DNA from 2 places in the Xanthomonas sontii genome. Region 1 is predicted to be linked to the other one. Evidence: predicted binding sites of a transcription regulator. Region 1 holds the regulator's gene; the other holds the start of a gene.

Region 1 (3,410 bases):
CGCGCTGCAGCAGCTGCTGGAGCGCCTGGCCGACTACAAGCTGGTACTGATCGACACCGCCGGCATGGGCCAGCGCGACCGCGCCCTGGCCGCCCAGCTGCACTGGCTGCGCGCCTCGCGGGTGGTCCGATCCTTGCTGGTCCTCCCCGCCAACGCCCATTTCTCCGACCTGGACGAGGTGGTGCGCCGGTTCGCCGGCGCCGACCCACAGGGGGTCATCCTGACCAAGTTGGACGAGACCGGGCGGTTCGGCAGTGCCTTGTCGGTGGTCGTGGACCACCGCCTCCCCATCACCTGGGTGACCGATGGACAGCGCGTGCCGGACGACCTGCACCGCGCCAACGCCGCCAGCCTGGTATTGCGCCTTGAAGATTTGCGGCGCGCTGCCGATAAGCCCTGTACTCCGGAGCAGACCCATGCCGTCGCGTGACTACGTCAATCTGACCAATGCCTTCCCCCTGTCGGCGACGCGCAGCGAACCGCTGGGTCCGGTGCGCACCATCGCCGTGACCGGCGGCAAGGGCGGCGTGGGCAAGACCAACATCTCGGTCAACCTGTCCATGGCGCTGGCCGACATGGGCAAGCGCACCCTGCTGCTGGACGCCGACCTGGGCCTGGCCAACGTCGACGTGTTGCTCGGGCTGACCCCCAAGTTCACCGTGGCCGACCTGGTCGCCGGGCGCTGCACCCTGGAAGAGGTGCTGATCGACATGCCCAACGGGCTGATGGTGGTGCCCGCCGCCTCCGGCCGCCGCTACATGGCCGAGCTGCCGCCGGCCCAGCACGTCGGCCTGGTCAACGTGTTCTCCGAGCTGCAGCGCGAGCTGGACGTGATGATCGTCGACACCGCCGCCGGCATCACCGACAGCGTGCTGACCTTCTGCCAGGCCGCGCAGGACGCGGTGGTGGTGGTCTGCGACGAGCCGGCCTCGATCACCGACGCCTACGCCCTGATCAAGGTCCTCTCGCGCGAGCGCGGCGTGGACCGGGTGCAGATCGTCGCCAACATGGTCCGCGACCTCAACGAAGGCCGCCTGCTGTACGACAAGCTCAGCCGGGTCTGCGAGAAGTTCCTCGGCGACGTGTCGCTGAACTACCTGGGCTGCGTGCCGCAGGACGACTGGCTGCGCCTGTCGGTGCAGCGCCAGCAGCCGGTGGTCAAGGCCTACCCGTCCAGCCCGTCGGCGCAGGCGATCTCCGAGATCGCCCGGCGCACCGCACGCTGGCAGGCGCCGACCGCCCCGCGCGGCAACGTCGAGTTCTTCGTCGAACGCATCATCCAGCGCGGGGTGGCCGCATGAACGCCGCCGCCCACTACCGCGCCGTCCAGCGCAACAGCGCCAACGACTACATCACCCAGCACTCGGACCTGGTCCGGCGCATCGCCCACCACCTGGCCGCGCGGCTGCCGGCAAGCGTCGAGATCGACGACCTGATCCAGGCCGGCATGATCGGCCTGATCGAGGCCTCGCGCAGCTACGACGCCGAACAGGGCGCCTCGTTCGAAACCTACGCCTCGATCCGCATCCGCGGCGCGATGATCGACGAGATCCGCCGCGGCGACTGGGTGCCGCGCTCGGTGCACCGCCGCGCCCGCGACGCCGCCTCGGCGATCCGCAAGATCGAACAGAGCACCGGCCGCGCCGCCGCCGCCAACGAAGTGGCCGCGGCGATGGACATGCCGCTTCCCGAATACCTGCGTTTGATGGAAGATGCCGCCCGCGGCCAGGTGCTGAGCCTGGAGTCGCGCATCGAGGACCATGGCGAGCTGGATACCATCGCCAAGGGCGGACCCAATCCGCAGCAGATGCTCGAGCGCAGCGAATTCGGCCGCGAGCTGGGCAAGGCCATCGCGCAGTTGCCCGAACGCGAGCAGTTGGTGCTGTCGCTGTACTACGAGCAGGAATTGAACCTCAAGGAAATCGGCGCGGTGCTCGGGGTCAGCGAGTCGCGCGTGTGTCAGATCCATGGCCAGGCCACGGTACGGTTGCGCGGACGCCTGAAGGCGTTCGAGGTCGCCGATGCCGGTCTGGAAGACGAAGAATAGGAACCCTTAGGAGTCAGTGGTGAACAAGAACATGCGGATTTTGATCGTGGACGATTTCTCGACGATGCGACGCATCGTCAAGAATCTGCTCGGCGATCTGGGCTTCACCAACACCGCCGAGGCCGAAGACGGCAACAGCGCCCTGGCCGCGCTGCGCTCGGCGCCGTTCGAGTTCGTGGTCACCGACTGGAACATGCCGGGCATGACCGGCATCGATCTGCTGCGCAACATCCGCGCCGACGACAAGCTCAAGCACCTGCCGGTGCTGATGGTCACCGCCGAGGCCAAGCGCGAGCAGATCATCGAGGCCGCGCAGTGCGGCGTGAACGGCTACATCATCAAGCCGTTCACCGCGCAGACGCTGCAGGAGAAGCTGGGCAAGATCTTCGAACGCCTGGGAGCGACCGCCTAAATGGAAGCCACCGCCGAACGTACCGCCCTGATCGAACGCCTGCAAGGCGCGCTGGACGCGCTGGAGAACGGCGACGAGGCCGGCTGGCGCAGGGAGATCGACACCCTCGCCGCCTGGCGCACGCGGCCGATGATGCAGGGCCTGAGCCGGCTCGCGCGCGATCTGGGGCAGGCGCTCGGCGAACTGCCGGTGGTGCCCAGCGAGGCCGGCGAGCTGGACGACGCCTGCTCGCGCCTGGACCACGTGGTGGAGATGACCGAACAGGCCAGCCACCGCACCCTGGACCTGGCCGAGGAATGCCGTGCGCTGGCCGACCAGCTCGCCGCCGGCGGCCTCAGCGGCGACCAGAGCGAGATCCTCGACAAGATCCGCCACAACCTCACCGAAATGGCCCTGGCGCAGAGCTTCCAGGATCTGACCGGGCAGATCATCCGTCGCGTCGCCGGCATCGTGCGCCGCGTGCACGAAGGCTTCGGCGCGCTGGGTCTGCCGCCGAAGGAAGAAAACAAGAAGGCCGACGGCAGCCTGGCCGGCCCGGCCCTGCCCGGCCTGGACCGCCACGGCGTATCGCAGCACGACGCCGACGACCTGCTGTCCGGATTGGGACTGTAATGCCATGAGCGCCGTACCCGACGACATCGCTGCCGACTTCATCATCGAGGCCCAGGAGATCCTGGACCGGCTCGGCGAGCAGCTGGTGTCGCTGGAGCAGGCGCCCGAGGACAGCGGCCAGCTCAACGCCGTGTTCCGCGGCTTCCACACGCTCAAGGGCGGTGCCGGCTTCCTGGCGATCAACGCCATGGTCGAGCTGTGCCACGCCGCGGAGGAAACCCTGGGCATGGCCCGTGCCGGCCAGGCCACCCTGCAGGCGCGGCACTTCGACGCCGCGCAGCAGTCGCTGGACTACCTGCAGTCGATGCTCGATGCCTTCGGCAGCGGCCAGGAGCCGCC
Region 2 (3,410 bases), 900 kb from region 1:
GTTTCGCCGTGGTCGCCAGCGAGGTGCGCACCCTGGCGCAGCGCTCGGCCAGCGCGGCCAAGGAGATCAAGAGCCTGATCGACGATTCGGTGAGCCGCGTCGCCGAAGGTTCGGTCCTGGTCGACCAGGCCGGCAAGACCATGACCGAGATCGTGACCTCGGTGCAGCGTGTCACCGACATCATGGGGGAAATCTCCGCGGCCTCGCAGGAGCAGTCGGCCGGCATCGAGCAGGTCAACCAGACCGTGACGCAGATGGATGAGAGCACCCAGCAGAACGCGGCCTTGGTGGAAGAGGCCAGTGCGGCGGCGCGCTCGATGGAGCAGCAGGCGGTGGAACTGAGCCAGGCGGTGGCGCTGTTCAAGCTCGACGCATCCGCGGCCACGCCGGTAGCGCAGGCGCCGCGGCACCAGGCCACCGCGACGCCCGCGGGCAAGCGCAGCGTCCGTCCGGCAGCGGCCAAGGCCGCACCTGCGCGGCGTGCGGCGCAGCCGGCGGCGGCGATGGCGCTGGACAAGGATTGGCAGGAGTTCTGAGCCGCACGGCGCCTGTCATCGGCGAGCGGCGCAATGCGCGTCGCTCGCCTGTCGCGTGGCGGTTGCCTTGCGGCTGCCGGTGCCGCATCCCGCAGATCCGAGGATGTTCCACTGCGGTCGCGATGCCGTGCCTGCCTTGGCGCGGCACGCTGTTTCTGACCGACGCCCACGCCGCGCGCGTGGGCGTCCTGCTCCGTCCTCACGCCTGCCTGGGGCTTACGCGCGTGTTGCCCGCGTGAGCATCCAGCACGTCGTCACGTGCGCCGCCGCCGTGCGGCAGACGCCGTGCGCGTGATGCGACGCGTCCCTTGTACGACAGCATCGCTGCCGCCGCGGCTGCGGCCGCGGGTTGCCGGCTGACGCTGCGAAGTGACGGCGATCGCGTTCCTGGCCTTCGCATCGCGTGTCGAGGTCTCCGTTGTGCGGCCAATCGGAAAACTTTTTCCTCGCTGCGACCTCGCGCCGCAAGCAAGCGTCGTGCCGGCCGTTGCAACATGACGTGCACGCGGTATTCACGCGAAAACGCCGATCCGGATGCAGTGCGAATGGCCTCTCCACATCCCTGTGATGTGCCTGAGGGTGTTCAATAAATTCCGTGCAATCGCCTCTCAAGTCCCCGCGCCGGGCGCCGTTACATCGCCCGCACATCGAGCGGGATGCGTCATCAGGCGTCTGATTCAAAACGCTTTTTCACGACTCATTCATCTCGTTCGATGCGGGCGTGCACAACGGCGGCTGGTCGGCGTGCGTGGTCCGCGGCGTTCCATCGCCCCTCTCATTCCCCCAAAGGCCATTCCATGATTGCATTCCTTCAGCGCTACAACGTCGGTGCCCGGCTCGCCACCGCGTTCGGCATTCTCATCCTGTTGTCCTCGGCGCTGGTCGTCGCCGGGCTGCTGACCCTGTTCCAGGCGCGCGAGCGACTGGACGGCATCGTCAACCGCAACATCGCCGCCATCCGCGCGTCCAGCGACATGCTCAACGCCAGTTCGGTCGTGGCCATCAATGTCCGCAACATCGTGTTGCCGACTTCCCAGGAAGACAACATCCGCTTCGCCAAGGTCGTCGTCGAGCAGCGCGCACGCTACCAGGAGGCGCGCAAGCGGGCGGGCGCCATCCCCAGCGGTGCGCAGAGCCAGGCCGTGCTGGAGGACGTCGATCGCGCCCGGCAGATGACCGTGGACGTCAACAACCGGGTGATGGATCTGGGCATGCACGACAAGCCGGACGAGGCCCTGGCCCTGCTGATGCGGGAGTCCGCGCCGCTGACGCAGAAATGGCAGGACGCCATCGCCCGCTATGCCGATCTGCAGGCCACCCGCAGCAACGAGGCCTATGCGGAAGCGACGGCGGCGATGGCGCGTGGGCGCGCCATGCTCATCGCCGGCGGACTGGCGGTGGTGCTGGTCAGCAGCCTGCTGGCGTGGCTGATCACCCGCAGCCTGACCGTGCCGCTGAATCGCGCCACCCGTGCCGCCGAGGCCATCGCAGCCGGCCGCCTGGACAACGACGTGGCCACCGACGCGCGTGACGAACCCGGCCGCCTGCTGCTGGCGATGGGTGGGATGCAGACGCAGTTGCAGCGCTTCTCCCGCGAAACCGCGTTGATGATCGAGCTGCACGCCGACAAGGACATCAGCCACCGCATGCCGCAGGACTTCCCCGGCGTGTACGGCGAACTGAGCAAGGGCATCAACACCATGATGTTCGAGCACCTGGACGCCATCGTCGAGGCGGTCGAGATCCTCAACGAATACGCCAACGGCGATCTGCGCCGCGATGCGCGCCGGCTGCCCGGCAGCCGTGCGGTGCTGCACGAGTCGATGGACGCGGCCAAGGCCAGCCTGCTGGCGATCAATACCGAGATCAAGCGCCTGGCCGCAGCGGCCGCGGCCGGCGACTTCAGCGCCCGCGGCGATGCGGCCAGTTTCCAGCACGACTTCCGGCTGATGGTGCAGGACCTCAACGCGATGATGGAGGTCAGCGACCGCAACCTGGGCAAGCTGTCCGCCCTGCTGCAGGCGATCGCCGCCGGCGACCTCACCGCACGCATGCATGGCGACTTCCACGGTGTGTTCGCGCGGATGCGCGACGACGCCAACGCCACCGCCGACCAGTTGACCGGCATCGTCGGCCGCATCCAGACCGCCGCGGTCAGCATCAATGCCGCCGCCAGCGAAATCGCCACCGGCAACGACGACCTGTCGCGCCGCACCGAGCAGCAGGCCGCCAGTCTGGAAGAAACCGCCGCGTCGATGGAGGAATTGACCTCCACGGTCAAGCAGAACGCCGAGCACGCGCGCCAGGCCAACCAGCTCGCCAGCGGCGCGGCGTCGGTCGCGTCCCAGGGCGGTGCGGTGGTCGGTCAGGTGGTCGAGACCATGAGCGGCATCGAGGCCTCGTCGAAGAAGATCGCCGACATCATCGGCGTGATCGACGGCATCGCTTTCCAGACCAACATCCTGGCGCTCAACGCGGCGGTGGAAGCGGCACGTGCCGGCGAGCAGGGCCGCGGGTTCGCGGTCGTTGCCAGCGAAGTGCGCACCCTGGCGCAGCGTTCGGCCAATGCCGCCAAGGAGATCAAGACGCTGATCGACGATTCGGTGACCCGCGTCGCCGAAGGCTCGGCGCTGGTCGACCGGGCCGGCAGCACCATGCAGGAGATCGTGGCGTCGGTGCAGCGGGTGACCGACATCATGGGCGAGATCTCGGCGGCGTCGCAGGAGCAGTCGGCCGGCATCGAGCAGGTCAACCAGACCGTCACCCAGATGGACGAAAGCACGCAGCAGAACGCGGCGCTGGTGGAAGAAGCCACCGCGGCCGCGCGCTCGATGGAGCAGCAGTCGGTGGAGCTGACTCAGGCGGTGGCGCTGT

The links. Region 1 encodes FliA, which starts transcription of late flagellar genes. Its sites were predicted from a motif close to TAAAGTTTNNCNNNCNNNGGCCGATAA; they were not measured.
Region 2: RAB70_RS10290 (methyl-accepting chemotaxis protein) is a predicted target of FliA. The motif match lies at 1,145-1,171, and genes of this name have one in related genera.

Annotation. Positions count from the first base shown of each region.
Region 1 covers NZ_CP132342.1:3,366,445-3,369,854, forward strand. The annotation lists gene flhF (flagellar biosynthesis protein FlhF) at 1-430, shown strand, start outside; gene RAB70_RS14180 (P-loop NTPase) at 417-1,301, shown strand; gene RAB70_RS14185 (RNA polymerase sigma factor FliA) at 1,298-2,047, shown strand; gene cheY (chemotaxis response regulator CheY) at 2,067-2,459, shown strand; gene RAB70_RS14195 (protein phosphatase CheZ) at 2,460-3,071, shown strand; gene RAB70_RS14200 (chemotaxis protein CheA) at 3,076-3,410, shown strand, end outside.
Region 2 covers NZ_CP132342.1:2,462,080-2,465,489, forward strand. The annotation lists gene RAB70_RS10285 (methyl-accepting chemotaxis protein) at 1-536, shown strand, start outside; gene RAB70_RS10290 (methyl-accepting chemotaxis protein) at 1,334-3,410, shown strand, end outside.